3 regions of the Streptomyces sp. NPDC096311 genome follow, and region 1 is predicted to be linked to each of the others. Evidence: riboswitches for the same ligand, from Rfam matches in the RefSeq annotation. Region 1 holds a riboswitch; each other region holds the start of a gene.
The links. A riboswitch is a leader RNA that binds a small molecule or an ion and turns the genes downstream of it on or off. The one in region 1 is predicted to bind cyclic di-AMP.
Positions count from the first base shown of each region.

Region 2: another riboswitch for cyclic di-AMP. It lies ahead of ACIRA5_RS12415 (NlpC/P60 family protein); the one in region 1 lies ahead of ACIRA5_RS13690 (transglycosylase SLT domain-containing protein).
Region 3: another riboswitch for cyclic di-AMP. It lies ahead of ACIRA5_RS08730 (transglycosylase family protein); the one in region 1 lies ahead of ACIRA5_RS13690 (transglycosylase SLT domain-containing protein).

Region 1 covers NZ_JBIWFN010000004.1:449,279-459,486, reverse strand. Annotated here, with positions in the region: gene ACIRA5_RS13705 (ATP-grasp domain-containing protein) at 1-492, shown strand, start outside; gene ACIRA5_RS13700 (FAD-dependent oxidoreductase) at 520-1,722, shown strand; gene ACIRA5_RS13695 (HAD family hydrolase) at 2,026-2,907, shown strand; gene ACIRA5_RS13690 (transglycosylase SLT domain-containing protein) at 3,030-3,728, opposite strand; cyclic di-AMP (ydaO/yuaA leader) riboswitch at 3,733-3,893, opposite strand; gene ACIRA5_RS13685 (hypothetical protein) at 4,166-4,489, opposite strand; partial or broken gene ACIRA5_RS13680 (CocE/NonD family hydrolase) at 4,473-6,809, opposite strand; gene ACIRA5_RS13675 (polyprenyl synthetase family protein) at 7,198-8,208, shown strand; gene ACIRA5_RS13670 (CHRD domain-containing protein) at 8,408-9,412, shown strand; gene ACIRA5_RS13665 (outer membrane lipoprotein carrier protein LolA) at 9,658-10,208, shown strand, end outside.
Region 2 covers NZ_JBIWFN010000004.1:183,980-194,187, reverse strand. Annotated here, with positions in the region: gene ACIRA5_RS12450 (PspC domain-containing protein) at 1-860, opposite strand, end outside; gene ACIRA5_RS12445 (PspC domain-containing protein) at 1,041-2,330, shown strand; gene ACIRA5_RS12440 (LuxR C-terminal-related transcriptional regulator) at 2,327-3,208, shown strand; gene ACIRA5_RS12435 (hypothetical protein) at 3,231-3,863, opposite strand; gene ACIRA5_RS12430 (NlpC/P60 family protein) at 4,001-5,092, opposite strand; gene ACIRA5_RS12425 (hypothetical protein) at 5,505-5,858, shown strand; gene ACIRA5_RS12420 (tellurite resistance/C4-dicarboxylate transporter family protein) at 5,952-6,926, opposite strand; gene ACIRA5_RS12415 (NlpC/P60 family protein) at 7,022-8,200, opposite strand; cyclic di-AMP (ydaO/yuaA leader) riboswitch at 8,207-8,380, opposite strand; gene pcrA (DNA helicase PcrA) at 8,707-10,208, shown strand, end outside.
Region 3 covers NZ_JBIWFN010000003.1:96,089-106,296, forward strand. Annotated here, with positions in the region: gene ACIRA5_RS08705 (NAD(P)/FAD-dependent oxidoreductase) at 1-800, opposite strand, end outside; gene ACIRA5_RS08710 (exopolyphosphatase) at 1,290-2,231, opposite strand; gene ACIRA5_RS08715 (DUF501 domain-containing protein) at 2,482-3,018, opposite strand; gene ACIRA5_RS08720 (septum formation initiator family protein) at 3,094-3,570, opposite strand; gene eno (phosphopyruvate hydratase) at 3,672-4,958, opposite strand; gene ACIRA5_RS08730 (transglycosylase family protein) at 5,296-6,006, opposite strand; cyclic di-AMP (ydaO/yuaA leader) riboswitch at 6,011-6,219, opposite strand; gene ACIRA5_RS08735 (transglycosylase family protein) at 6,358-7,365, opposite strand; gene ACIRA5_RS08740 (cytochrome P450) at 7,537-8,820, opposite strand; gene ACIRA5_RS08745 (globin domain-containing protein) at 9,036-10,208, shown strand, end outside.

The DNA of each region.
Region 1 (10,208 bases):
GCGTACGTCGTCGACAATCCGGAACTCGCGGACCTCGCCGCGCGTTTCATCAAACAGATCGGCTTCAGCGGCGTCATCGACCTCGACCTGCGCTTCGACCGGCGCGACGGTCGGTACAAACTCCTCGACTTCAACCCCCGGATGGGCGCGCAGTTCCGGCTCTTCGAGAACGAGTCGGGGATCGACGTCGTCCGGGCCATGCATCTCGACCTGACCGGGCGCAGCGTTCCCGAAGGGGAACAGCGGGCCGGTCACCGGTACATCGTGGAGAACATCGACCTGCCGGCCCTGCTCGCCTACCGGCGCAGCGGCTACACGACCCCGCACGCGCCGGCTCGCGCGAGCGGTACGGAGCTGGCCTGGCTCGCGGGTGACGACCTGCGGCCGTTCTTCACGATGCTCGCGCGCTTCGTGCGGCCGGGCGCGAGGCATCTGTATCAGCTGTGGCGGACCAACCGCCGTGGCAGCAGCACCAGTACGACCACGAAGTGACGAAAGTACGTCCTGGGGAGGGACTTCGTGATTCATCCGGTAGCAGTCATCGGTGCCGGCCCGTTCGGCCTGTCCACCGCCGCCCATCTGCGGGCGCGTGGCATCCCGGTGCGCGTGTTCGGCGAGCCCATGGTGAGCTGGCGTGACCATATGCCCGAGGGGATGCTTCTCAAGTCGACCCCGGTCGCGTCCAGCCTCGATGCCCCGCAGCCCGGCCACACGATCGCCGACTACTGCGACGCGGCGGGGATCCGCCGGCTTGTCACGGACGAGGACATCATTCCGGTCGAGACGTTCATCGCGTACGGCGAGTGGTTCCAGCAGAAGCTGGTGCCCGAGCTGGAGCGGGTGCGGGTGGTGTCCGTCGACCGCCGGGGCGGCGAGGGCTTCGAACTCAAGCTGGACTCGGGGGAGTCGTTCACGGCGCGGGCGGTCGTCGTGGCCACGGGACTGTACGGACTCGCGCATCTGCCGCCCGAGCTCGGCGGCGCTGCGGCGGACGGACCCACGCCCACCGGCCCCGTCTCGCACAGCTCCCAGCACCACGACCTCGCCCGGTTCTCCGGCAAGGAACTGATCGTCGTCGGCGCGGGCCAGTCCGCGCTGGAGACGGCGGCGCTCGCGGCGGAGGCGGGCGCGCAGGTCCGGGTGGTGTCCCGGGGACGGGGCAGGGTCGCCTTCGGCGCACCGCCCTGGAAACAGCCGAAGCTGCGTCCCGAGTCGCCCTTCGGGCGCGCCTGGTCCCTGTGGGCACTCAGCTACTACCCGCACCCCTACCGCTATCTGCCCGCCGACGCCCGGCACTACCTGGTCCGCCGGGTGCTCGGCCCCCTCGGGGCGTGGTGGCTGCGCGACCGCTTCGAGGGCAAGGTCGAGGTCAGCGAGGTCTCCGGGATCGTTCGCGCCGACGTCTCCGACGGGCGTCCGGTCCTCTCCGTGCGGACCCTGGGCGGTCGGGGCGAGGAGCTCTCCGCCGACCATGTCATCGCAGCGACCGGATATCGCGTCGACATCGCCGCGATGGACTTCCTGGGACACGAGTTGCGTACGGCGCTCGCGGTGAGCCGCGGCACTCCCAAGCTCGGTGCGGGGTATTGCTCCTCGGTGCCCGGGCTGTACTTCACGGGGTTGCCGGCGGCGGCTTCGTACGGGCCGGTGATGCGGTTCGTGTGCGGTACGGAGTTCGCTTCGCCGCGGCTGGCCAAGCACTTGGCGGGCGCGCACGGGTGAGGTGGCAGGGGTCCGTACGGCCGGAGGGGTCGGTGACTGGTGGGCCACGCCGTGGGCGGGGCCCAACCCGTCGCGTCGGAGCTTGTGTTGGGCTCAGGCGGCCACAGTCACCGCAGCCGCGTCATCCTCTGGAGTGACATTCCGGTCGGAGTCTTTTCGTACCGCCCGCTCGGTGAGTGGGGGCGGAAGTGCACTTTGTACGCCCGGTACGCCCCGTACGGTGAACGGCGTTGCTGACGGGATACCGGACGTCGTCCGGTTCACGCCGGGCCGATGAGTCGTTCGATCCGTATTCTTCGGATCATGGCCGCTCCGACTGCATATTCACTTATCGCCACTGACCTGGACGGAACGCTGCTCCGCGGCGACGACACCCTCTCCGACCGGTCCCGGGCCGCGTTGGAGAGGGTGGCCGAGGCGGGCGCCCGACACCTGGTCGTGACGGGGCGCCCGGCGCCGAGAGTACGACCTCTGCTCGACGAACTCGGCGGCGCGGGGCTGGCGGTGTGCGGGCAGGGGGCGCAGCTGTACGACGCGGCGGCGGACCGACTGCTGTGGTCGGTGACCCTGGACAGGGAACTCGCGGAGACCGCGCTCGGCAAGATCGAGGCGGAGGTCGGGCTGCTCTACGCCGCGGTGGACCAGGACGGCGTGGACGGGCTGACGCTCATCGAGCCGGGGTACGTGATGCCGCATCCGACGCTTCCGGCGGTACGGGTGCATCACCGCGACGACCTGTGGACGGAGCCGATCAGCAAGGTGTTGCTCCGCCACCCGTCGCTGTCCGACGACGAGTTGGCCTCGGCGGCCCGGGGTGTGGTGGGTTCGCTGGCCACCGTCACCATGTCGGGGCCCGGGACCGTCGAACTCCAGCCAAGCGGCGTGACCAAGGCAACCGGTCTGGCGCTCGCCGCCGCCCACCTCGGTCTCACTCCCGCCGCCACCATCGCCTTCGGCGACATGCCCAACGACATCCCCATGTTCGACTGGGCCGCCCGGGGGGTCGCCATGGCCAACGCCCATCCGGAGCTGAAGACGGTGGCCGACGAGGTGACGCTGTCGAACGAGGACGACGGGATCGCGGTGGTGCTGGAGCGGCTGTTCCCGTACCGGTCGGACCGGTACCGGGAGCCCGGAGAGCCCGGTGGGTCCCGGCAGCTCTCCGAGGCTCTCCGACCCCACTAGCCATATCGGCCATATAAGCGATATCAGCCATATCGGCAATATCGGTCATGCTGGCCGCATCGGCCCCGGCAGTCGTATCAGCCCTACCGGCCCCGCCGGCCCCGCCGGCCCCACCAGTCCCGTCAGTAGGGCCCGTTGACGTTGTCGATCGAGCCGTACCTCGCCGCCGCGTAGTTGCAGGCGGCCGTGATGTTCGCGACCGGGTCGTAGGGGTTCATCGACGTGCCGGGCACGTGGTAGGCCTTGAATGTGGGGTCGATGACCTGGAGCAGGCCCTTGGAGGGGATGCCGGCCTTGGCGTTGGAGTCCCAGTTATTGATGGCCAGGGGGTTTCCGGAGGACTCGCGCATGACGTTGCGGTGGATGCCGTTGTAGGTGCCGGGGATCTTGGCGCGGGCCATGATGTCCAGCGAGTGCTTGATCCATCCGTCGAGGTTGTTCGCGTACGTCTTCGAGGTGGTGGGCGCCGTCTTTGCCGGGGTCTTCTTGGTGGTGTTTTGGACGGTTTTGGTGCCCACGGTCAGGGTGAGACCCGGACGGAGCGTCGTCGGGTCGGGGCCTATGACCGCGCGGTTGGCGGCGTACAGCTTCGCCGGGCCGCCGCTCGTGGGGTACTTCTTCGCGATCGTGGCCAGGGTGTCGCCCGCGACCACCTTGTACGTGATGAGCTGGACATCGGTGCTGGTGGCCGTGGCGGCCTGCGCGCAGGTCGCGCTCACGAGCGGAAGGGCGAGTGCGACTGCGCCCATTCCTGCGGCGAGGATGCCCCGGGTGAGCATGCCCTGGATCTTGAAGTTGCGGTGCTTGCCTCGTGCGGACATGGCGAATTCCTCTCCGGCGCCTGCGAAGTGAGCTGTCGGGTTCGGGCGGGAGCTGCCCGGCCGCACGGTGTGTGCGACGTCACCCCTAGCCGTTCCGGTGTCCGGATCGGCGGCTTACCTGGGTCCCCCGCTCCTGCCGTGCGTGTGTGTGGGTGGCTGGGATATTCCGGTCGGCGGCTGGATTGGGCGGTCCGTCCGGATCGACGTGAACGTATGCGAGAGCACATGTCCGGAACAAGCCCTCATTTCCCGGTGTAGATCGCTTTCACCTGGGTGATACGGGGGAGAAAATGCCCGATTAATCCGGAACGCGACGCTCAACTTGCCTTATGCAAAGGGGGAGTCGTCAAGAGGGGATAAAGAGCCCACTTCGCATGGGAGTGACCCAATTCACGCGGCCAAGCGGAAATAAAGCGGCACTGACGGCAAATCGGACATCACGCTTCGAGTGTCCAGGCCGGTGAGCCCGCGGGCGGAGCCGGGCGGACCTCCCACACGGACAGGTCCGTGTCGGGGTCGTCGTCGGGCAGCCGGCGTGCATGGGGCTTGAAGTAGAGGCCGTAGGCCCAGTATTCGGGGAGTTCGTGGCACATCAGGTCCGGGTAGGACCCGAACTCCTGCCCCGCGTAAGCCCTGTTGATCCTCGCCACCGCCTCGGCCCGGGGGATCCCGAAACGCGTGACCATCTCGTCGGCCATCTCGCGGAAGTACGCGAGCGTCCCCTCGTCCAGGGCCATCAGGAACTCACCGGTCCGCGCCATGCTCTGCAGGGTTGCCCATGCCGCGGCCGGGTCTCCAGTCAGCCGTCCGGGGGATTCTTCTCTCCCAGGTCCGATGGAAGACCACCTCGTTGCCGTCCTTGCAGGTCAGCTCGTTCGAGGTGATGAACTCCCGGGCGTCGCAGCTGAGTTCGGAGCGTGTCTCGACCTGGGCGTCCCAGGGCAGCTCCGGGCGGTGCGGACGGATCGACCTCGTCGAGCGGGTGCGGGCGGAGAGCGGGTCCGGCTCGTGGATGGTGTACGTGTCCCGGGCGTCCTCCGTGCGTTCGAGGTCGTCCGGGTGGACACGGGTGCCGTCCTGGCGAGGGTCGACCTCCAGTCGCCACTCGCCCCTCGCCACGTCACGGGCGACCAGGCGCTCGGGGCGGGGCTCGTCAAAGGTGGCCGGGGATGTCACTCCCAGGGGTTCGGACTGCTCCGGCTCCTCGAAGGTGATCCTCAGGTCCGACTCCCTTGCTCGCACCGGAAGTTCGAGGGAACTGCCCGCCGGGTCCAGGACGAACCCCGCCGTCGAGCCCGGCTGGGGCCAGATCCACGGCCAGCAGGCGGTGGACAGGGAGAGCCGGATGCGGTGGCCGGGTGGGAATGCGGGGCCGATGGCGGTCAGGTCGAAAAGCACGTCCTCCGTAGAGCCCGGTTTCCAGGAGACCGCCTGGTCGGGGCCGTAGCGCGCTGTCAGGTTCAGAGCACCCCGGGTCACCAGCGTCGAGGAACCGTCGGCAGCGACGTCGCACACCCGGGCGATCACCTGGCCCCAGGGGGAGTGGGACGTCAGGCGGAGGCGGACCCTGGGGCGCCCCAGGATCCAGGTCTCCCCCGGGACCTCGAACTCGAAGCAGGCCGATCTCGCGTCCTCCTCCCGCTGGTTCGGCGGCAGGTCCGCGTCGTTCCCGACGGGGCGGAAACGGCCCGCGTCCACGCCCGTGTGCTGAGGGGAGCGCACCAGCACCGGTGCGCCCCGCAGTGCGTACGCGATCGGGGTCACGGAGGGGGAGGGGCAGGCGGCGTCGCCCACCCAGTGGCCGGGAACGGACGGGTACGTCGTCGCCGGGGGTGCGCGGCCAGGACGTAGGAGGGCGGGAGGGGCTCCGCCATGACGTCACGGTTGCTCACGCCGGGGTCCGGATCGCCGTCCACTCCGGGCACTGGGTCGTCGTCCCTCCGGGGTCCGGATCGTCATCCACGCCGGGCCCTGGATCGCCGTCCACGCCAGGGCCCGGATCGGCGGTCGCACCGGGGTCGGGATTGTCATCCACGCCGAGTCCGGGATTGTTGATCACGCCGAGGCCAGGATGGCCGATCGCGTCGGGGCCGGGGCCGGGGCCGGGGCCGCGGTCGGGGTCGGCGGCAGGCCCGGGCTCGGTGACGCGCGTACCGGTCGGTCTGAGCCAGTGGTCCCACCACCTCAGCGTCTCCTGGAGGAAACCGATCGCCGGGCCCGGCGGCAGGCCCCGGTCGGGTACGGGTGGCACCAGGGGTCGATCAGGCCGCGCACACGGTCGACGGGAAGGCGTTCGACCAGCCGCAGCACCGTGTCGCAGTACGGGTCGTGCCAGCCGCCCACCTCGCGCACGGCGGCCCGGATCCCGCCGTATCCCCCGTCCTCGCGCACACCGGCGTGGCGCCAGTACGCGTCCCGGTTCGGGTGGGACAGCCACGTATGGATGAACGGCTCCGCCGTCTCCAGGCGCTTCACCCACATGTCGCGCCACATCGCCCGGCCCCCGTGCGCCGGATCCGGCGGACGGGCGACGTCGGCGAGCGCCGTCGCCGCCCGGGAAGGCGTCTCGACGGCGAGGACGGAACCTCCCATGCGATGCCTGTCGTTGTCATAGGGATCGTCGTTGTCATAGGGATCGTCGGGTCCCACAGACCGTGCCGATCGCCTTGAGCGGTTCGGGCGCGAGGGTCGCGATCCGGAGGGAGGTGAAGCCGCCCCGGGAGACGCCGAACATGCCCACCGCGCCGCTGCACCAGGGCCGGTCCGCCAGCCAGTGGATCACTTCCACCCCGTCGGCCCGCTCACTCTCCCCGTACGGGTCCGTCGGCACGCCCTCCGAGTTGCCGTAACCGCGGGCATCCACCCGGACGGAGGTGTAGCCGTGGCCCGCGTACCAGGGGTGGCGCTGCCAGTCGCGTGGCGCGGTCCGGTCGGTGAGCCGGTCCGGGAGATATTCGAGGAGCGCGGGGACGGGCGCGTCGGTCAGCGGGCGCCACGCGCGCGCAGGCGGGTGCCGTCCGGGAGAGGGATCCACAGATCCTCGTGAGTCGTCTCGTGCGAGAAGGACGTACGGATGTGCATGCTCATCACGGTGTCCTGGGTGTCCTCGGTGTCCTTGGTGCCCTGGGGTCGTCCTCGGTGCTCCGGTCGTCGTCGGCGGTCGGCCCTCAACAACGTCCGATCAGTCAATACGTCTCATGTCAGGTCGTATCGACTGATCAAGAACATAGCGCCCGTGATCCCGTACCGCCCGGGTGCGGGACTGTCTGCCGCTCGGGGGACATCGGGTGGCGGGGGAGAGGGAAGTCGGGAGGAAGTCGACAGTGGGGACGGTGGGCGCTCGTGGTGATCGAAACGTGACCGGATACGCTGACTTGAGTGATGGCAGCGACACATCGACAAACCGTGTCATCGACCGAATGATCGACCGAGTTCGCCATGTGATCGTCAGCAGACAGGAGAACCTCTCGTGACCGTCGTCGGGCCGTTCGGGCTGAGCGTGCGGGACCAGGCTCTCGAAGCCGATGTCCAGGCCGGATTGACGGCTGTGGAGGAGGGCTTGCTCGAAGTCACCAAGAGCGAGGTCCCCTTCATCACAGAGGCCGCGCAGCACCTGCTGCGCGCCGGCGGGAAGCGGTTCCGTCCGCTGCTCGTGATGCTCGCCGCGCAGTTCGGTGACCCCTACGCGCCGGGTGTCGTGCCCTCGGCCGTGGTCGTCGAGCTGACCCATCTCGCCACCCTGTACCACGACGACGTGATGGACGAGGCCGACGCGCGGCGCGGCGTGCCCAGCGCGAACACCCGCTGGGGCAACTCGGTCGCCGTGCTCACCGGCGACTTCCTCTTCGCGCGCGCGTCCCACACCCTGGCCGACCTCGGGCCCGAGGCCGTCCGTATCCAGGCCGAGGCGTTCGAGCGGCTCGTCACCGGACAGATCCTGGAGACGGCGGGACCGCGCGACGGGCGCGACCCGGTCGACCACTACCTCGACGTGCTCGGCGGCAAGACCGGCTCGCTGGTCGCCGTGGCGTGCCGGTTCGGCGCGATGATGTCGGGCGCCGACGAGACGGTCGTGGACGTGCTGACGCAGTACGGGGAGCGGCTGGGCGTCGCCTTCCAGCTCGCGGACGATGTGCTGGACATCGCCTCCGACTCGCACGAGTCCGGGAAGACGCCGGGTACGGACCTGCGCGAGGGCATCGCCACGCTGCCGGTGCTGCGGCTGCGTGAGCGGGCGGAGCGGCTCGGTCTCGCCGAGGACATCGCGCTGTGCGAGCTGCTTGCCTCCGACCTCACGGACGACGACCGGCACGCGGAGGCGCTGGCCCTGCTGCGGACGCATCCCGCGCTGGAGCAGGCCCGCCGTGACACCGTGCGATACGCGGAGGAGGCCCGCGCCGCGCTCGTTCCGCTCCCCGAGTGCGATGCGAAGGCGGCGCTCATGGAGCTGGTGGACGCGGTGGTGCACCGGGCCGGCTAGGTGCCCGGAGCGAGCCACTGACGTACGTCCTGCCCGGGGCGGGTAAAGAGGCCCTCCGCCCTGTGGCGCACGTCACATTGTTGGATTGAGTCCAGGGTAGGAATCAGTCCGTACTCCCGTACAGAAGCTGACGCAGGGGGCGTCGGCTGCATTACGGGGAGAAAAAAGAATCATGGAATCGAACGCCACGTTCAATGCCATGTCGGACATGCGTCGCAAGGGCCTGGTCATGGCCGGTGTCGCGGTGGCAGCCGCGGCTGGTGTCGCCGCCGCCGTCGTCCCGGCGGTCGCCGCCGCTGGCAGCCACCACGGTGGCCACGGCGGCATGAGCCACTCGACGCACGGCGACCAGACCATCGTCGCGCAGAGCGGAGTCGTCGGCGGCAGCGGCGGCATCATCTTCGCCAGCAGCCTCCGTGGCGCCAACGAGGTGCCCGTCCAGGGCGGCCCCGCCGTCGGCGACAAGGACGGCGCGGCCCTGGAGTTCATCAAGGTCAAGGGCGACAAGGTGTCCGTCGCCGTGACCTGGCGCGGCACCGGCAGGCCGACCATGCTCCACATCCACCAGGGCGCCAAGGGCACCAACGGTGGCGTCAAGATCGACTTCAGCGGGCTGCTCGGCAGGATCAAGGGCCACCACGTGGTCGGCACCGTGAAGGTGAAGGATGCCGCCCTGCTGGAGCGGTTGAAGAACGACCCGGGGGCGTTCTACGCCAATCTGCACACCGCCGAGTTCCCGGGTGGAGCCGTCCGCGGCCAGCTCCACAAGGTCACCGGCTCCTTCGACTTCCGTGACGCCCTGGGCAACTTCCAGGCGTCCGTGGTCAAGGGCAAGCAGATCTACGAGTGCAAGCCCGCCGAGGGCGGTGGCTACGCCTTCGCTCAGCGTGACGTCGCAGCGCTGCTCGGTGGCGACATCGTGCACACGTTCGTGAAGCCCAACTCCGGTACGCCGCAATGGGTCGCGCCCGACCGCAGCGCGGTCACCGGAGCGGTGATCTCCAAGACTCCGAACGGCGACAAGAACATCGCCGAGCTGGACCTCAAGGCCACCAGGTCCGGCAAGCACCGCGGTCTGCTGGCCGGCACGCAGGAAATCCTGCGGCTCAATACCGTGGGCGGCGTCGCCCCGGCCGGCTCCTGCTCGCCGGGCACGATCGTGGGCGTGCCCTACCAGGCGGACTACGTGTTCGTGCAGCGCTGACGGGTACCGGGGCGCTGTGAGGCTCAGGCGGTGGTTTCCCCAACCCCTACGGGTCGGGGGAGCCACCGCCTCCTCACGTCATACCGCAGGACTACGTGGAGTTGAGTCCGGGGTCTGACGCTTCTCGTCGGACGATTTGGTCAGATTGAGAACACCACTCCTCACCGGTTCGGGTGAGAATGGCGGCTATAGGGGTGGAGAAGTGAGGACGGTAGGCCGCCGCCGACGACGGAGGTAAGGCACACATGGCACCGTACGAATCCGACAGGACCGCCGGGGCGGAAGGGCTGCCCGACGAGGCCGACGACGTCCGCGCAGGCCGGCGCAAGGCGGCTCGTTACGTCGTTCCGGTCGCAGTGGTGGGGGTGGCGGCCGCGACCATCGGGCTCGTCCCGGCGCTCGCCGACTCCGGCGACCCCAGCCTGCCGAAGATCACCGCAGAGCAGCTCATCGAGAAGATCGCCAAGTCGGACGTCCAGCAGCTGTCCGGCACGGTCAAGGTCAGCACCGATCTTGGACTGCCCAGCCTGGGCGGCCTGGAGAGCGGCATGCTGTCCGGCGCCACCAAGGGGTCCGACGGCTCCTCCGCCGACCCGCAGTCCAAGCTCATGGAGCTGGCCTCCGGCACGCACACGGTGCGCGTCGCGGCCGACGGCCCGGGCAAGGCCAAGGTCTCCGTCCTGGAGAACGCCGCCGAGTACAGCATCATCCACAACGGCAACGACGTGTGGGCGTACGACAGCAAGTCGAACGAGGTGTACCACTCGACGGCCCCCGAAGCCGAAAAGGGCCAGGA
Region 2 (10,208 bases), 270 kb from region 1:
ACCCAGCCGCCGATCCAGCGCGGGCCGCGCGGCTGCGGCTCACGGGCCGCGCGGAGGTCCCGTATGTCCGGGCGGGGCATGCCGCGGGCGATGTTGAGCGCCGCCGCGACATCCCGGTCCCGGGCGTCCGACGGGCCCCAGAGATAGCCGGTGCCGCCCACGTGCGAGCCGTCCTTGACGATCGGGTCGCGCCACCAGGACGGGTAGGAGACGGGGACGGGGGGCGCCTGCGCCTCCGGCGGGGCGTCCGCCACCGCCTGGGCGGCGAGCGGGTCGGGGTCGGGGGCGCCGCGCTGCTGCGACCAGTACCCCGCGCCCGCGAGCAGTAGGGAGAGGACGACGGCGAACGTCAGCACGCTGCCGTTGCTCAACATCGACAGGAACACCCCGCAGCCGACCAGCGCGAAGAGCACGGCCGCCAGCGCGTGGCCGTCGACGCGGCCGGTGAGGAGCTTGCGGACCTCGTTCTCCTCCTCGTCGTCGTAGGGAACGAACAGCCAGACGAAGCCGTAGAAGATGAGACCGATGCCGCCCGTGGCGGAGAGCACGGCGAGCACGATCCGGAAGATCACCGGGTCCATGTCGCACTGCCGCCCCAGCCCGGCGCACACACCGCCCAGCATCTTCTGCCGCCGGTCGCGCCGGAACCTGCGCGGGCCCTCGGGCGCGGGCGGCTCCCCGTGCGCGCGCGGTTCCTCACCTGTCGCGCCCGGTACTCCCACGCCCTCCGCGGCTCCCCCGGCGCCCGTGGCGATGCCCGCGGAGGGCGGCACGGTGGCCCGCGGCCCGGCGCCCGACGGTGGGGCGCCCGGGCCGGGGCCGGGATCCGGCTCCGCTGCCGCGCGCTGCTGATCTGTCATGTGTCCATGGTGACGGGCGGGAAGGCCCGGCGGCAGTCGGGACGACCCTGGCCGAACCCTGATATCGGCCCTGACGGGGGCGGGGGGGGAACCGTTCGAGCACCGGTCTCTCGAAGATCAGGGGAGTATCGGGGGTCGACCCTGATGCTCCTGCCCTCCGCCCGTGTGAACATCGATGGCATGCCGGAAGCCGCAGCAGTGCCCCTCGACGACCCGCGGCCCCCGCGCAAGCTCTACCGCAGCAGCGACGGACGCTGGCTCGGGGGCGTGGCGCGAGGGCTCGCCGGGCATCTCGGGCTGCCCGTGATCTGGGTGCGGCTGGTCTTCGTCGGCCTGTTCATGGCGGACGGCCTCGGGGCGCTGCTCTATGCCGCGTTCTGGTTCTTCGTGCCGCTCGGCGTCGGCGGCGTCGACTCCGGGCGCACCCCGGCCTTCACCACCGAGACCGCCCCCGACGGCCGCCGCAGACTCGTGGCCCGCAAGCCGGACCGGGGCCAGATGGTGGCCCTGCTCCTCATGGTCGTCGTGGCCATGGTCTTCGTCGGCAATGTGAATCTCGGCGGTGGGGCAAGGGCCTATCTCTGGCCGACCGTTCTCGTCGGCGCGGGCGTCGCCCTGGTCTGGCGCCAGGCGGACAACGCGCGGCGGGCCCGCTGGGTCGAGGTCGGCCGTCGTCGTCGTACGCTCACGCTGCTGCGCTCCGCGGCCGGTGTCCTGCTCGTCACCGCGGGCGTCTCCGGAATATTCGTGCTCCAGGGCTCGGCGGCCCACCTCGGGTCGGTCCTGCAGGCGGCACTCGCGGTCCTGGTCGGCACGGCGCTCCTCGCCGGCCCCTATCTCGTGCGCATGACCCAGGACCTCTCCGAGGAGCGCCTGATGCGCATCCGCGCCCAGGAGCGGGCCGAGGTCGCCGCCCACGTCCACGACTCGGTGCTGCACACCCTGACCTTGATCCAGCGCAACGCGGAGAACGCGAACGAGGTGCGACGGCTCGCCCGCGCGCAGGAGCGCGACCTGCGCGCCTGGCTCTACAAACCGGAGGGCACCGGCAAGGACGAGGCCGACGAGCCGGCGACCCTGGCCGAGGCGGTCCGTCGCAACGCGGCCGAGGTCGAGGACAAGCACGGCGTCCCCATCGAGGTCGTCGTCGTCGGCGACTGCCCGCTCGACGAGGGCCTGACCGCACAGATGCAGGCCGCGCGGGAAGCGATGGTGAACGCCGCCAAGTACGGTGGCGAGGGCGGCGCCGTACAGGTCTACGCCGAAGTCGAGGGCAGGACGGTCTTCGTGTCCGTCCGTGACCGCGGTCCCGGCTTCGACCTCGACGGGATACCCGCCGACCGCATGGGCGTTAGAGAATCGATCATCGGCCGCATGGAGCGCAACGGCGGTACGGCGCGACTGCGCGCGGTGCCGGACGGCGGCACGGAGGTCGAGTTGGAGATGGAAAGGGCGGAGAAGACGTCATGAGCGACATGAACGGACCGACCGGGCAGACCCCGGCATCGAACGGGCCGGAGGATGCCGCCGTGGGTACGGCCGGGGCGGGGGCTGTGGCCGCGACCGGGCCGACCACCGGGTCGGCCACCGAGTCCGTCGCCGGGTCGGCCACCGAGTCCGTCGCCGGTGTGGGCGTGCCCACGGGCTCGACCGCCGGCGGCCCCCACCCGACGGCTGCCGCGGGCGGACGCCGTGTGCGGGTCGTGCTCGTCGACGACCACCGCATGTTCCGTACGGGAGTACAGGCCGAGATCGGAGAGACCGAGCGGACCGGCGTCGAGGTGGTCGGCGAGGCCGCGGACGTCGACCAGGCGGTCACGGTCATCACGGCCACCCGGCCCGAGGTCGTCCTGCTCGACGTCCATCTGCCCGGTGGCGGCGGTGTCGAAGTGCTGCGCCGCTGCGCCCCGTTGATGGCCGACGCCCGGCAGCCGGTCCGTTTCCTCGCGCTCTCCGTGTCGGACGCCGCGGAGGACGTCATCGGGGTGATCCGCGGCGGCGCCCGTGGCTACGTCACCAAGACCATCACCGGCACGGACCTGGTGGACTCCGTCTTCCGCGTCCAGGACGGCGACGCGGTCTTCTCGCCCCGCCTGGCCGGATTCGTCCTGGACGCGTTCGCCTCCACCGACGCCCCGCCCGTCGACGAGGACCTCGACCGTCTCACCCAGCGCGAGCGCGAGGTCCTGCGTCTCATCGCCCGCGGCTACGCCTACAAGGAGATCGCCAAGCAGCTGTTCATCTCCGTGAAGACGGTCGAGTCCCACGTCTCGGCGGTCCTCAGGAAGCTCCAGCTGTCGAACCGGCACGAGCTGACCCGGTGGGCCACCGCGCGTCGGCTGGTCTAGCCGATCGCGTCGAGAGGGTTGCCTACCGGTGTTGCGCGTCGGGCGCCGGGCCCAGTATCCGCAGCGCCCAGCGGTAGTGACGTACGGCCTTCACGATGCCGATGAGGCCGGTCAGCCACAGGATCAGGCCGATGCCCATGCCCTGGACGACATCGCTGTACAGGGGGTGGCCGGGCTCGGCCCGCGCGGCTGTCGTGAAGGACGTCCAGGCACCGATCGCGCAGACGCCGAGCGAGGAGAGCAGCCAGAAGAGGCTGAGGCCGGGGGAGCGGAGCCGGGAGTCGGTCGGGGGGTGCCGGTCCAACTCGGACCAGGCGTCGAGCAGTCGGTGTATGTGATGGTCCCGGCGGACGGAGAGGGCGACGGCGACGACGGTCGGGGCGAGCGCGGCCAGGCCCAGCAGGGCGAAGAGCGGGCCCAGGACGAAGCCGGTGGGGTCGCGCTGCTCGAGTTGCCGCAGCGGCAGCACCAGCAGCGCCCAGCCGACGATCGCCGCGAGCGCCAGCAGCCAGAGCAGCAGCACCCGGTGCACCCCGAGGCTCCGCCTGCGCAGCTCCTCCAGCGCCCGCCCCCGGTCGGCCAGCAGCGCGGCGCGGTCCGGCCAGGTCCTGATGTGCGCGGGCGGCGGCGGAGGCGGCAGCAGAGAGCCGGGCATCAGAACCTCTTTGGCGACGGAGCGACGACGTAACGACGACGGGACGACGGAGCGATGACGACGGAAACAGAGTCCGCGCCGACGCTACCGTGATCCACTTCTCCGTCCGCACCACACCGCGGTCGCCCCCGCGTCTTTCACGCCACTCGGGTGGCCCCCGCGAACGGCATCTCGTCGACCGGCGCCAGCCGCACGGGCGCCGACGGGTTCGGGGCGTGGATCATCTGGCCGTTTCCGACGTAGATGCCCACGTGGCTGATGCCCGAGTAGAAGAACACCAGGTCACCGGGGCGGAGTTCGGACCGTGAGACCCGGTGTCCGGCGTTGATCTGCGCGTACGTCGTGCGCGGCAGCGAGATGCCCGCGGCGCGGTACGCGGCCTGGGCCAGGCCCGAGCAGTCGAAGGCGTCGGGCCCGGTGGCGCCCCAGACGTAGGGGCTGCCGAGCTTCCCGTAGGCGTACGCGACGGCCTCCGCCGCACGCGAGTTGGGTGCCGCGACGGAGCCGGGCGACGGCACCGGGCCGAGGTCCCGCGCGGCGGAGCGCGAGGCGCGCTGCCCGGCGCTTCCCATGCCCCCGGCGCCCCCGGCCACTCCCAGGTCCCCGAGCTGTGCGCGCTGCTCGTCGGTGAGGCGCGACAGCAGCTGCCGCGCCGTGTCCAGCTTCCCGGTGATCGTCTTCTTGGCCCGCTTGAGCTCCGCCTGACGCGACTTGAGCGAGGCCAGCTCGACATGCGCGGCCCCGCGCAGCTGCTCGATCTCCCGCAGCTGCTTGCGCACCCGGGCCACGGCCTCCGCCTGCCGGCTGCCGGCCCGCTCGGCGAACGCGGCCCCTTCCAGATACTGGTCGGGGTCGTCGGAGAGCGCGAGCTGCAGCGCGGGGTCCAGGCCTCCGCTGCGGTACTGCGCGGCGGCGATCGAACCCAGCGCGTCCCGTGCCGTGTTGAGCCGGTCCTCCTTGCGTGCCGCCTCGTCGCGCAGTGCGTTCAGCCGCTGCTCGGCCTTGTCGGCCTTGTCCTTCGCGCCGTCGTACTTCTGGGTGGCGACCTCCGCCTCCTCGTACAACTTGTCCACCTTGGCCTTCACCTGTGCCGGCGACAGCTGCGGGTCCGCGTGCCCCGTCCCGTCGAAGCCCGTCGCCGTGGCCGCGCCCGCGAGGGCGATGGTCGCGGCTGTGCGGGCCGTGTTTCCACCGAGCGAGCGCTGTCTGGGCTTTCGGTGCGCTGCCACGAGGGCCCACATCCTTCCCGGGGACTTGCCTACGACCGCCGGGGACGAGCGCGGTCAGCGGGGGACACGTCCGGCGGCGGCCCACACAGGGGGAGCGGGCCGCCGCCGGACCTTTCTCGGCGGTGGTGTCCGGCTGCCGCCCCTGGCCCGGGCGGCGGTGGGGAGCCGGTCACCTGGTGGAGGACGCTAAACCTGAGAGTGATGTCCCGGTAACGCCATGTACGGAAGTGGCGTCACTGGATCGCAGGGCGACCGTATGTGACCGTGATCCCGGCCCGGCGCAGTCGACTTCACGCGGTGTGATGACCGATGGGGCGGTTCCGGGGCAATCGGTGGTTCCCAGGTGGTACGGGTCTACAGGGGGTGGGCCGGTGACAAGAGGGGGCAGGGCCTCCGATTAGGCTCCGGCTCCATGGACGTACTCATCCATCTCTTCGTCGGCCTGCACATCATCGGCATCGCCTCGCTCCTCGGTGGTTTCCTCACCCAGATGAAGGCGATGGGCCAGGGCACCGCCCGGTTCGTCCCCGCCATGCTGCACGGCGCGCTGACCATGCTGGTCACGGGCGTCGCCCTTGTCGGCCTCAACCAGGCAGACGACCACTCGGTCAACACCCTCAAGATCGGCGTGAAGCTCGCCCTGCTGATCGTGATCCTCGGACTCGTCTATGTGAAGCGGGACGACGAGAAGGTGGACAAGGGCCTGTTCGGGCTCGTAGGGCTGCTCACGACCGCGAACATCTTCATCGCAGTGCTCTGGACCTGACGTCCCCCCGAAGGCCCCCACGGACGGCTACGGCGCTTCCGGACAGCGTTACGGATGCGCCCGCCCGCTACGGCTCCCGCGGACGCCCGCCCGCTACGGCTCCCGCGGACGCCTGACCGCTACGGCCGCCACCGCCAGCCACGCCGCGACCGAGATCCACAGCAGCACCTGCCCGAGCCCCCTGAGCCGGCCGACGCCGATGGCGGCCGCGACCGACAGCGTCGCCACCGCCGTCATCCCCAGCGGGAACACGGTCGCCCAGCGCAGCACGTCGTAGCGCGGTCGGGGCCACAGGGCCTCCGCCACGGCCAGCACGCAGTACGAGCCGAGGACGAGCACGAGCAGCGCCTCGGTCACCCAGCGCAGCACGCCGTTGTCGTCGTTGTTCCACAGATAGATGTTCGCCTGGTACGCGAGGATCAGCTTCGACCCCGCCAGCGCCGAGATGGCGAGCGCGCCGCCTGCGACCCACTGGTCCCCGGCGCCCGTGGCGACCTCGCGGTAGTCGAAGTAGAACAGTGCCGCCGCGTAGAGCACGAGCCCCAGCCAGAACAGCACCAGCGCGGTGTGAGCGAGCCAGTCCGTGTGCGTCGCGGGGGCGAGCGTCGCGCCCAGCACCGCGAGCCCCTGCGTGGCCACACAGCCGAGGAACACCCCTCCGGGCATACGGGGCCGCCATTGCCGTACGACCAGGAGGAGCAGCCCCGGCCAGAGCGCCGCCGACAGGGCGAGCAGGGCCTCGGCCGGCACCTTCCACCCCAGCGTGACCAGCCGCGTGCCGAGCACGGTGGTCGCCGCGACCGCGGTGAGCGCGCTCGGTGTACCGGCCTCCGTCAGCCACCGCTCCCGCTCCCGCAGCAGCCGTACGACGAAGGCCGCGGCGAGCCCGAGCCAGCCGACGGCCGCCAGGGCCAGCACGATCCGGGACAGGATCTCGTAGCCGGTCTGCTCCAGCCCGATCGAGATGATGCCGGTGGCCAGGATCGCGGCTCCGGCGCCCGGCGGACTCTGCGCCCACCAGCTGCGCAGGCCGGTCCGCCGGGTGCCGGGCGGGGAGATGGCTGACATGGGCCCGATGCTAAGGACCTTCGAGCGGGTTGGCGGCGGGCCACGCGCGCGTGGAGCTCGATGAGCCCCACGCGCGCGTGCCGGGCGGCGAGGCGTTAGGCCGGACGCACCACGCTGTGGATGATCGACTCGCCGCCGTAGAAGATCGACTCCTCGCGGACGTACGCGCCCGGCTTGGGGGCGTGGATCATCATGCCGTTGCCGACGTAGAGGCCGACGTGGCTGATGTCGTCGTAGAAGAAGACGAGGTCACCGGGCTTGATGTCGGAGAGCGGGACCGTCGTGCCCACGTTGACCTGGTCCCAGGTGGTACGCGGGAGATCGACGCCGGCGGCCTTCCAGGCGGCCTGCGTGAGGCCGGAGCAGTCGTAGGAGCCGGGCCCGGTCGCGCCCCAGACGTACGGCTTGCCGACCTGGGTGCGGGCGAAGGCGAGGGCCTTGTCGGCCTTGGCGGTGTACGAGGAGTCGGTGGCCGAACTGCCGGAGGTGCCGGCGGAGCCCGTGGTCCCGGAGGTGCCGGAACCCGTCTGCTGCTGTGCGGCCGCCTCCTGGGCCTTCTTCTGCGCTGCGGCCTGCTGCTGGGCCAGCTCCGCCGCCTTGCGGTCGGCCGCTTCCTGCTGCTTCTTCTCGATCGCCGCGAGCCGCGCCTTCTCCTCGGCGGTCAGCTTCGACAGCAGGGAGCGGGCCTCGGCGAGCTTGCGCTGGACGTCGGCCTTGGACGTCCTCAGCGCGCTCTGCGTCGTGGTGAGCGTCTGCAGGCTCTCAGAGGCCTCCGCGCGCTTCTTCGTGGTGGCGGCCTGCTCAGTGACGTAGTCGTCGACGGCCGCCTTCTGGCGGGTGGTCAGACGGTTCATCAGCTGGGTCTGGTCGAAGTAGTCCTGCGGATTGTCGGCCAGCAGGAGGCTCGCGGTGTCGGGGGCGGCGGCGCCGGTGCGGTACTGCGCCGCGGCGAACGAACCCAGTTCCTCGCGCGCGGTGTTGAGCTTCTCGGTGCGCTGGGCCACGTCATCGAGGAGGGAGTCGACGCGCTTGCGCTGCTGGGCGGTCTTCTCCCTGGTCGCGTTGTACTTCTCGGTCGCCGTCTCGGCCTGGTGGTAGAGGTCGTCGACCTTCTTCTCGACCTCTTCGATGCTCGGCTTGGAGTCGGCCGAGGGCGCGGCGTTCGCCGTCTGGGAGAGCAGGGCCACGGAGGTGAGGGCCGCCGTGGCGAGGGCGGGAGTCCGTATACCCGCTATGCGCGTACCCGTAGGACTCCACTTGCGATGCGACGCCAAGGTGGCGACTCCTTCCGTCATCCGCCTACCGAGTTAGCTGTCGGGTTCGGGCGGGTACTTCCGGAAGGTTTGCCCTACGGTCCCTGCCCCAGCGGACAATTGGACCGATTCACCCCAAGGTCGGTTGGGTCCCCGGCTCCGGCTGCCACACGGGCGCACCGGACTCGGCGGAGGCCGCACGGCCCGGCGGTGTTCGCCGGTTGGGTCGAGCGGCCTGCCCGGCACGCTAGCCAACTCATAAGTGTTCTGTGAAGTTTGATGTGCGATATGCCCGATACATTTTTGTGACCTTGGTCCTGGCGGCCATTGATCGGGACTGGTTGTGGCTGACCGTAATGAAACGATCCTGAACGGTGACGGCGTCCGCGGTGGCAAGGGCGGCGGAAAGGCCGGTGGAAAGGGATCAGGCGCGGTCACGTAAAGAGACCATGTGCCGTCGCGGAAAACCGGTCGGGTTTTCAGGGTGGCCGCGGGTTGTCAGTGGGGCCGCCTAGACTCGGAGAGCGATGAGCAGCCTCTTTGATGACAGCTTTCTGGCGGACCTCCAGCCTTCCGGGGCCCACGAGGAAGAGCCCCCGCCGCCGCCCGAGGACGGAGCGCCGGAGCCGCTTCCGGACGACCTGTTCGGCGGCCGCTTCGACGCGCCCGCGAGCAGGGACGCCTACTACCGCGACGGCGCGCCCCGCCCCGCCGTGGACCCGGCGGCCCTGCTGGACGGGCTGAACGAGAACCAGCGCGCGGCCGTGGTGCACTCCGGCTCCCCGCTGCTCATCGTGGCCGGCGCGGGCTCCGGCAAGACCCGGGTGCTCACCCACCGCATCGCCCATCTGCTGGGCGAGCGCCATGTCCACCCCGGCCAGATCCTCGCGATCACCTTCACGAACAAGGCCGCGGGCGAGATGAAGGAGCGCGTCGAGCAGCTCGTCGGCCCGCGCGCGAACGCGATGTGGGTGATGACCTTCCACAGCGCGTGTGTGCGGATCCTGCGCCGGGAGAGCAAGAAGCTCGGCTTCACCTCCTCGTTCTCGATCTACGACGCCGCCGACAGCAAGCGGCTGATGGCGCTCGTCTGCCGTGATCTGGATCTCGATCCCAAGCGCTTCCCGCCCAAGTCCTTCAGCGCCAAGATCTCGAACCTGAAGAACGAGCTGATCGACGAGGAGGACTTCGCCGCCCAGGTCGCTGGGGGCATCTCCCAGACGGAGTCCGGGGGAGGCTTCGAGAAGACCCTCGCCCAGGCCTACGCGATGTACCAGTCGCGGCTGCGCGAGGCCAACGCGCTCGACTTCGACGACCTGATCATGACCACGGTCAACCTGCTGCGCGCCTTCCCGGACGTCGCCGAGCACTACCGTCGCCGCTTCCGCCACGTCATGGTCGACGAGTACCAGGACACCAACCACGCGCAGTACGCGCTGGTGCGTGAGCTGGTCGGCACCGGCGCGCAAGACGAGGACACCCCGCACGGCGAGCACGACCTGCTCCCCGCCGAGCTGTGCGTCGTGGGCGACGCCGACCAGTCGATCTACGCCTTCCGCGGCGCGACGATCCGCAACATCCTCCAGTTCGAGGAGGACTACCCGAACGCGACGACGATCCTCCTGGAGCAGAACTACCGCTCCACGCAGACGATCCTCTCCGCCGCCAACGCGGTCATCGAGCGCAACGAGTCCCGCCGTCCCAAGAACCTGTGGACCAACGCGGGCGCGGGCGCGCAGATCACCGGCTATGTCGCGGACACCGAACACGACGAGGCGCAGTTCGTCGCCGAAGAGATAGACCGTCTCACGGACGCGGGCGAGGCGAAGGCCGGAGACGTCGCCGTCTTCTACCGTACGAACGCCCAGTCCCGTGTCTTCGAGGAGATCTTCATCCGCGTCGGCCTGCCCTACAAGGTCGTGGGCGGCGTCCGCTTCTACGAGCGCAAGGAGGTCCGGGACGTCCTGGCCTACCTGCGTGTACTGGCCAACCCGGAGGACTCGGTCCCGCTGCGCCGCATCCTCAACGT
Region 3 (10,208 bases), on a different contig from region 1:
GCCGTCCACACGACGGTGTTGGAGTCGACCTCGAGGCCGTTCTTCAGCACGACGTGGCCGTCGACGCAGGAGTCCATGGAGGTGGAGAGGTAGATCTCCACACCACGGCCCTCCAGGTGCTCCTTGCCGTACTGGCCGAGCTTGGGGCCGACCTCGGGGAGGATCTTGTCCGCGGCGTCGACGAGGATGAAGCGCATGTCCTCGCGGGACACGCTGGTGTAGTACTTCGACGCGTCGCGGGCCATGTCCTCGACCTCGCCGATGGTCTCCGCACCCGCGAAGCCACCGCCCACGAAGACGAAGGTGAGCGCCTTGCGGCGGATGTCCTCGTCCGTGGTCGAGTCAGCCTTGTCGAGCTGCTCCAGGACGTGGTTGCGCAGGCCGATGGACTCCTCGATGCCCTTCATACCGATGCCCTGTTCGGCGAGGCCGGGGATCGGGAAGGTGCGGGAGACCGCGCCCATCGCGATGACGAGGTAGTCGAAAGGCAGCTCGTACGCCTCGCCCACGAGGGGGGCGATCGTGGCGACCTTGCGGTCCTGGTCGATGGTGGTGACCCGGCCGGTGAGGACCTCCGCCTTGGGCAGGACGCGTCGCAACGGGACGACGACATGCCGAGGGGAGATGCTGCCGGCGGCGGCTTCGGGGAGGAAGGGCTGGTAGGTCATGTACGACCGGGGGTCGACGACCGTGACGGTCGCCTCGCCGTAGCGCATCTTCTTGAGAATGCGCCGAGCTGCGTACAGGCCTACGTACCCACCGCCTACTACGAGGATCCTGGGACGCTCCGTGGTGCTCATGCCATCGAGTATCCACCCGCCCCTGGAGGGTCGCTCGTGCGCCCCTTCACAAGCTTGGGTGGGCCCTCTGCTACACTGCGCCGCTCACGTGACCCAGGTCATGGCGGCGAGGGGGAACCACCGTGTAGGGGCGACCGTTGTCAACACCGCGTGAGCTGCCGCTCCGGGTGCCCGAACCGGTCGAACCACCCCTCCGCTTCACCCGCCGGAAACACTCCCGGAACACTCCGTTGAGCACCCTCCGGAGCCTGATGAGCCCCCTAGGAGCACTCAAGGGGGCCCATCGTCCCCCCACAGGGCCGAATTCCTTGTGAAGAACTTCACGAAGTTTTCCGGCGGCGTGTCGCCGAGAGGGTCCGAATGGCCCCCTGGGCGCGCTCATACGTTATCCGACCTGCTCAAGGGAGGCTACCAGCGGGTAGTAAAGGCTCCCTCGCCTCATGAGCCGTACTCGGAAACGGCACCCCTCGGCCCCGTCCGGTCAGCCCCTCAGGCGATGGACCACGCGATCCCGTCCAGGATGTCGTGTTCGCTCACCACGACCTCCGCCGCACCGATCCGCTCCATGATCGCGAGCAGGACGAGGGCGCCGGCGGCGATGACGTCGACGCGCCCCGGGTGCATGGAAGGGATCGCGGCGCGCTCGGCGTGGGTGGAGGCCAGCAGCCGCTCGGTGATCTCGCGGACCTTCTCGTACGGGAAGCGGGAGTGGTGGATGGCGGCCGAATCGTAGGCGGGGAGGTCCAGCGCGATGGCCGCGACCGTGGTGACCGAACCCGCGAGGCCGACGAGCGTGTGGGCCTCGTGCAACGGGACCGTCCGCTCGGCGAGGTCGAGGGCCGCCTCGATGTCGGCGCGGATGGCCTCGATCTCGGCGGGGGTCGGCGGGTCGCTGACGACCCCGTCGTGCACGAGGTGCCGCTCGGTCATCCGTACGCAGCCGATGTCCACGGAGCGGGCGGCGCGCACGTGGTCGTCACCGACGACCAGTTCGGTGGACCCGCCGCCGATGTCGACGACCAGGTAGGGCCTGGCGAGGTCGTGCCGGCCCGTCAGTTCCTTGGTCGCGCCGGTGAAGGAGAACTCGGCCTCCTCGTCGCCGGTGATGACCTCGGGCTCGACGCCCAGGATGTCCAGCACGCCGCGTACGAACTCGTCCCGGTTCTCCGCGTCGCGGGAGGCGGAGGTCGCCACGAAGCGCAGTCGCTCCGCGCCGTGCCGTTTGATGATCGCCGCGTACTCGCGGCAGGCCTCGAAGGTGCGCTCCAGTGCCTCGGGGGCGAGGCGTCCGGTGCGGTCGACGCCCTGACCGAGCCGGACGATCGTCATCCGGCGGTCCAGATCGACGAGTTCTCCCGTCACCGGGTTCGCGTCGGCGACGAGGAGGCGGATCGAATTCGTACCGCAGTCGATGGCGGCGACCCTGGTCATCGGTTGTTGTCTCCTGCTCGTGAATTCGTTTCGACGACGTGCGACCGAGGCGCACAGGGCTCCGGGGCGAAGCCCCGCCTTCGGCGCGCGGGGAACTGCGCGCTCAACCCCCACCCACCCGCAGACAAAGCACTCCGGACGCACGGGGCTCCGGGGCGAAGCCCCGCCCTCGGGGGCGCGGGGAACTGCGCGCTCAACCCCCACCCACCCGCAGACAGATCACGCACCGGGAGGACGCGGCGCAGCCCGCTCACTCCCCCTCGGACGGCGGCTCCGCCGCCACCACGCACGCACCCTTGCGCCACCACTCCGGCAGCATCGCGATCGCCTCGTCGCCCAGCGGATTCACCCCGGGCCCCGCGGCCAGCGAGTGCGCCACCAGCACATGCAGACACTTCACCCGGTCCGGCATCCCACCGGCGCTCGGAAAGCCCGCCAGTACCTCGATGGCGTCGCGCCGCGCGATGTAGTCCTCGTGGGCGGCCCGGTACGCGGCGGCCAGCTCGGGATCGGTCGCCAGCCGGTCCGTCATCTCCTTCATGACGCCGTTGGCCTCCAGCGTGCCGATCGCGGAGGCCGCGCGCGGGCACGTGAGGTAGTACGTCGTCGGGAACGGCGTACCGTCCGGCAGCCGGGGCGCCGTCTCCACCACGTCCGGCTGACCGCAGGGACAGCGGTGCGCGATCGCCCGCAGCCCGCGCGGCGGCCGGCCGAGCTGTTGCTTGAAGGCCTCGACGTCCGCGTCGGTCGGCTCGGTGCGCGGGGTGGGCGGCGGGGGCGTTTCCATGCCTGTGCTCAAGTCTCTTTCTTCTTCAATTCACCGGTCGTCAATTCACCGGTCGTCAGGTCACCGGCCATCAGGTCACCGGTCGGAGTGGTCCGACTTGTCGACGCCGTCCCAGACGTTGGCGTACCAGGGGCGGGCTGCCACCCCCAGATCCGTACGCGACTGCTTCGCCGCGTCCGGGTCGATCACGACGTATCCGGTCTCGCCCGGCATCACATAGTGCAGCCGTTCCCGGATCTGCTGCTTCGCGTACGCGTCGTCCTGCCAGCGCGCCTTGAGGTCACGCAGCTGTTCGACCCGGGCGCGGGCCCGCTCCTGCTGTCGCTCCAGATCGGCGATCTCGGCGCGCTGGGACACGTACTGCCTTATCGGGTACGCAAGGGCCACGATCAGAGAACAGAGTACGAGAGCCAGCAGCGCGGCGCGGCCGGTCAGGCGTGAGCGGCGGGCCTGGCGCTTGGTCTGCGAGCGGTAGACGCGGGCCGCCGTCTGCTCGCCGAGCAGCTTCAGCCTGGTCGCGGTGGAGAACCGGTCCCGGTCCTTCACGGCCATGTCCCGCCTCCCGTTCACACGCGCGTACGTCCCCGGACACGGTACGGGACCGGGTACGGGGACGTACGTACGACTGGCTAAGGCTTGACCCTCTGCGGGTGTCAGCCCTTGAAGCGCGGGAAGGCGCTGCGGCCCGCGTACACCGCCGCGTCGTCGAGGATCTCCTCGATGCGCAGCAGCTGGTTGTACTTGGCGACGCGGTCCGAGCGGGCCGGGGCGCCGGTCTTGATCTGGCCGCAGTTCACCGCGACGGCGAGGTCGGCGATGGTGACGTCCTCGGTCTCGCCGGAGCGGTGGGACATCATGCACTTGAAGCCGTTGCGCTGGGCCATCTCGACGGCGTCCAGGGTCTCGGTCAGCGAGCCGATCTGGTTGACCTTGACGAGCAGGGCGTTCGCGGAGCCCTCCTCGATGCCGCGGGCCAGGCGCTCCGGGTTGGTGACGAAGAGGTCGTCGCCGACGATCTGGACCTTGTCGCCCAGCTTCTCGGTGATGACGTTCCAGCCGGCCCAGTCGTCCTCGTACAGCGGGTCCTCGATGGAGACCAGCGGGTACGCGGAGACGAGCTCCTCGTAGTACTCGGTCATCTCGGCGGCCGAGCGGGACTTGCCCTCGAACTCGTACTTGCCGTCCTTGTAGAACTCGGACGCGGCGACGTCGAGCGCGAGCGCGATCTGCTCACCGGGGATGTAACCGGCCTGCTTGATGGCCTCGAGGATGAGGTCGAGCGCGGCGCGGTTCGACTCCAGGTTCGGGGCGAAGCCGCCCTCGTCGCCCAGGCCGGTGGACAGGCCCTTGGTCTTCAGCACCTTCTTGAGGGTGTGGTAGACCTCGGCGCCCCAGCGCAGGGCCTCGGAGAAGGACTCCGCACCGATCGGGGCGATCATGAACTCCTGGATGTCCACGTTGGAGTCGGCGTGCGAGCCGCCGTTCAGGATGTTCATCATCGGAACGGGCAACAGGTGCGCGTTCGGGCCGCCCAGGTAGCGGAAGAGGGGGAGGTCGGACGCCTCGGAGGCGGCGTGCGCGACGGCGAGCGAGACGCCGAGGATGGCGTTGGCGCCGAGCGAGCCCTTGTTGTCGGTGGCGTCCAGGTCGAACATCGCCTGGTCGATCAGGCGCTGCTCGGTGGCGTCGTAACCGACGAGCTCCGGGCCGATCTGCTCGATGACGGCGAGGACGGCCTTCTCGACACCCTTGCCGCCGTAACGGTTGGGGTCACCGTCACGCAGCTCGATGGCCTCGAAGGCGCCGGTGGACGCGCCGGACGGAACGGCGGCACGACCCGTGCTGCCGTCGTCGAGGCCGACCTCGACCTCGACCGTGGGGTTGCCTCGGGAGTCCAGGATTTCCCGGGCTACGACGACGTCGATGGACGGCACGAGCATCTCCTTCTGGGATGTGACGCGGGTACGCGGAGCCTGTGATGGCTTCGCGACATGAGCCTAACCGCCCCGGGGGGATCGGCCAGCCGGTCGCCCACCCCTTGGGCAGAACTGAACGTACACATTGTTCCAGAACGGAACAAAAACGGGTACGGAAATCTGGGTACGAAACGCTCCGTACGAAATGCCGGAGACGAAAAACCCCGCTCCGGCGCGTACGGGGGAACACGCACCGGAGCGGGGAGCCCGTGGGGACGGGGGCGACCCTCACCGGGGTCTCCAGTGTGGAGACCCCTTTTATGGGGGACCTGTCATTCAGCTGGGGTGAAGCTGCCGATCATCAGCTGAGGTGCAGCTGCTGACCCGGGTAGATGAAGTCGGCGTCGTCGACGATGTCCTTGTTCAGCTTGAACAGCTGCTGCCAGCCGCCCTTGACCTTCTTCTTCTCGGCGATCGAGCTGAGGCTGTCACCCTTGACGACCTTGTACTCGCCGTCACCCTTCTTGACCTTCTTGCCGGTCGGGGTGGAGACGGTCTTCTGGGCGGCCGGGCGGGACGCCGAACGGGAGGCCGCGGTGTCCGTCGAGCGGGTGGTGGTGCTGGCGCTCGGCGAGCTGTTCGACGAGGAGCTGTTCGAGGAAGACGAGGTCGACGGGGTGCTCGCACCGCCGGTGTACGCGGCGCCCGACAGGCCCGTGCCACAGGTCGGCCAGGCGCCCTTGCCCTGCGCGGCGAGGACCTTCTCGCCGACGGTGATCTGCTGGGACTTGGACGCCTGGTTGGCGGTCGCGGCGTACGCGGTGCCGCCGTACGCGGCCCAGGTGGAGGCCGAGAACTGCAGACCGCCGTAGTAGCCGTTGCCGGTGTTGATGGACCAGTTCCCGCCGGACTCGCACTGGGCGACGGCGTCCCACTGGGAGGCGGTGGCGGCGGAGGCGTTGCCGGCCGCCATCAGCGGAGCGGCGATGGCGACACCGGTGACACCGGCGAGCGTGGCGACACGAGTGGCCTTGGACGGACGGCGGTGCTTGCCCTTGCTGGAAAACAGCATGGAGAGATCCCCTCACCGACGCCTGCGAGGTGAGCTGTCGGGTTCGGGCGGGTGAGTGCCCGGCCGTGCGCTCTGAGCGCTCGGCTTCACCCCAAGCCGCTCCCGGTCAACTACCGGGCGCGGCGCATACCTTGGGTCCCCCGCTCCTGCCTACGGCGCTGACGCGTCGACTGTTCCCGTACGGCCGTTGGCAGGATTCGGCGTTGACGACCGTCGGGGCCCGCTGTGGCGAGCGGTCATGACCGTAAGCAGTCGATCGGCTGAATTCCAAAGACGATCAGGGCCTTTGAGATCCATCTCTCACTCGCGCCAAACCGGACATTACGCAGCGAACCATGACGCGAACTGCCCCTACTTTTCGCCCGATTCGGCACCAACTGCAAGGCTCTGACCGGGGAGGATGAGGTTCGGGTCGACGCCGACCGTCTTCTTGTTCGCGTCGTACAGCTCGGCCCATCCGCCTTCGAGGTCAAGGGCGTCCGCGATGGTCCAGAGATTGTCTCCGGCGCGCACGACGTAGGAGCCGTCGACGACATCACGGGAGGCGCCGGCTCCGCGCGAGGCATGCCGCCCGGAGGAGTCGTCGCCACGGCCGTCCACGGCGCTGTCGGTGGTGTTCTCGTCCGCGGTGCCGCCACGGTGGCGCCCCGCACCGGTCGTCGCGTTCTCGGACGTACCGGAAGAGTCGTCGCCCTGGCCGGAGTTGCCCGAGTTGTCGCTCTTCGACGCAGCCGTGTCGGAGCCGTCCGCCCCCTGGGCGTCGCCGCTGGTGTCGGCCTTCGTCGTGTTCTCGGCCGCGTTCCCGGACGCCTTCGAGGACGAGTCGGATGAAGACGAGTCAGACGAAGACGAATCGGACTTCGAGCCGGAAGAGGTGGACGGGGTTGAATTCTTGGACGAACTGGACGAATCGGAGGAACCGGATGAATCCACTGTGCTGGACGAGTCGTTCGCCACGCCCGTGTCGACCAGGATGTCGCCCGAGTTCTTGCTCAGCCCGGAGAGCGGTCCACAGGTCGGCCAGGGGGTGAGGCCCTGGTGGTCGAGGAGCTTCTCGGCGATGGCTATCTGCTGCGAGCGGCTGGCCTCGTCGGCGCTCGACGCGTAGATGAGGCCGCCGTACTTCTCCCAGTCCGCCTGGCTGATCTGGAGCCCGCCGTAATACCCGTTGCCACTGTCGGCACTCCACTGGCCGGCGCTCTCGCACTCGGCGACCCGGTCCCACGTGGTGCCGTCGGCCGCGCTCGCGCTGGTGGCACCGAGCAACGGGATCGCGATGGCGGATCCGGTCACTCCTGCCGCGACGATGAGGGCCGGGGCCTGACGGGGGCGACGATGGCGGCCGTTCCCGGAGAGCATGCGGAAGCCTTTCACGTGACAGCAGGTGACTACGCGACGTGTGAGTCGCGTTGACGAGTGAACGTATCCGCACCCGAACACTTGTCACAAGTCGATGCAGCGTAGATCACGTGAAGATCACAGAGTTGAGTGCGCGTCAGGTTTGAGCGCCCGCAGGTGTATGGTCGCCCGCTATCGCGCGACCGGTACCGGAGGCGTGAACTCCACTGGAAGCGTGCGCAATCCACGCATAATGAGCCCTCCGCGCCAGCGCAAATCGGCCGAATCTCCCGCGAGTTGAAGGTCGGGGAGGCGGGTGAGGAGGGTGGCGAGCGCGGTCTGGCCCTCCAGGCGGGCGAGCGGGGCGCCGAGGCAGTAGTGGATGCCGTGGCCGTAGCCGAGGTGTTGGTTGTCACGGCGGGAGAGGTCGAGCGTGTCCGGCTGTTCGAACCGCGCGGGGTCACGGTCCGCAGCCGCGAGGACCACGAGGACGGGGTCGCCGGGCGCGATGCCCTGCCCGCCGATGCACACGGCCTCGGTGGCGAACCGCCACGTGGCCAGTTCCACGGGCCCGTCGTAACGGAGGAGTTCCTCGACGCCGGTCTCGAGGAGTTCGCGTTCGCGGGCGGCGAGGGACTCCTGGAGGCGCGCGCGCTGCTCGGGGTGGGTGAGGAGGGCGTACATGCCGTTGCCGATGAGATTGACGGTCGTCTCGAACCCGGCGAAGAGCAGGATGAAGGCCATGGCGGCGGCCTCGTTCTCCGTGAGGTGCTCGCCATGGTCGGACGCGCGGATGAGACCGGAGATGAGGTCCTCACCGGGCGCGGGCGTGTCGGGAAGGCCTTCCCGCTTCCTGTGAATGAGTTCGAGCAGATACGCGCGCATCTTCTTGACCGACCGCGCGACCCCGCCCCGCGGTCCGCCACCGTGCCGGATCATCATTCCCGCCCAGTCCCGGAAGTCGTCCTGGTCCTCGCGGGGCACGCCCAGCAGGTCGCAAATGGCGTAAATGGGAAGCGGGAACGCGAACTCGTGGATCAGATCGGCGGAACCCTTCTCCGCGAATTGGTCGATCAGCTGATCGGTGAGCTCCTGCACGCGTGGCGCGAACTCGGCCACGCGTCGCGGCGTGAACGCCTTCGAGACCAGCCGCCGCAGCCGGGTGTGGTCCGGCGGGTCGATGTTCAGCAGATGCGTCATCAACTCGGCCTTGCGCTCCCCCGGAATACCCGTCTTCCCTTTCGCGTGGGCGGGTTCGTCGTGGTGCGCCGGATTCTTGCTGAGCCGCGCGTCGGCGAGCGCCTGCTTGGCGTCCGCGTACCGCGTCACCAGCCAGGCCTCCACCCCACTCGGCAGCCGCGTCCTGTGTACGGGGGCGTGCTCCCGCAGCCAGGCGTACGCGGGGTAGGGATCGCTGGCGAACTCCCAGGTGAAGAGTTCCGGGGCGGGGCTGAACGGCGGCGGCTGATCGGTCACTCCCTGACGGTATCCGGAGGGAGGGGGAGCGGGGTGGGGGCGGTGCGGGGGTGGGGGGGCGGCGTGTCTGCGGGGGTGGGAGGCGGCGTGTCTGCGGGGGTAGGGGGCGGCGTGTGTGCGTGGGGGCGGTGCGGGCCGCGCCCCGTTCATCCCGGGCCGTCCCGAAATCGTCTGCTGTTTGACTCCACGGCTCGCCTCCTCCATAAATTCGCGCCGTGGACCCCGAAATACTCAGATCCAGCTTCGCGGTCGTCGAAAGACGGGCCGAGTTCGCGGTCAAGTACTTCTACTCGCATCTCTTCCGGCACAACCCGGACGTCCGCGGGCTCTTCCCCCTGGACTTCCCGGAGGACATGGAGCGACAGCGGGACCGGTTGTTCGCGGCACTCACGTATGTGATGGAGCGGCTGGAGGATCCGACGCTGCCGGGGTACCTGCGGGAGCTGGGACGGGACCACCGGAAGTACCTGGCCGAGCCGGAGCACTACGCCGCTGTCGGGGCGAGCCTGATCGCCGCGTTCGCCGCCGTCGCGGGGTCGGCCTGGAGCGCGGAGGCCGAGAAGGCCTGGGCCGAGGCGTACGGGGCGATCACGAACGTCATGCTCCAGGGCGCGTGGGAGGCACAGCACGCGGGTGAACCGCCCTGGTGGGACGCCGAGGTCGTGTCCCGCACCCGGCACGGCGACGACCTCGTCGTACTGACCCTCCGCCCGCATCACCGGCTGCGCTACTCCCCCGGCCAGTACGTCAGCGTCAGCGTCCCCCATCTGCCGGGCATCTGGCGCCCGTACTCGCTCGGCAACGCGCCCCGCGCCGACCACACCGTCGACCTGCACGTCAGCCGCGTCGAGGACGGGGTGCTGTCCACCGCCCTGGTCCGGCAGACCCGGGAGGGCGATGTCCTGCGGCTCGGCGCACCCGGCGGCGCCCTGACCCTGCGGGCGCCGGTGGAACGGCCGCTGACCCTCATCGCGGCCGGCACCGGATGGGCCCCCGTCAAGGCGCTGCTCCAGCAACTCGACGCCACGCACGAGGCCCGGCTGTTCCTCGTGGCCCGCGACACCTCGTACCTCTACGACCGGTCGGCCGTGGAACGACTCCAGTCCCGGTTGCCCCGCCTCGGCGTCACCTTCATCACCCCCGCGCCCGGCCGCCCCAAGGCCCAGGCCACCGAGCGACTGCTGACCGCGCTGGGCAACCGCGCCGGCTGGGCCCGCCACGACGTCTATCTCGCCGGGCCGCCCCAGCTCGTCGAGGAGATCGCCGAGGCCCTCCCCGCCCTCGGCACCCCGCCGGAACAGATCTTCCACGACCTCCTCCCACCCGCCGACCCCAGCCGCCCCCGCCCGCTGGGCCCCGCGGAGTGGCTCCTGGACCGCCCCCGCCCC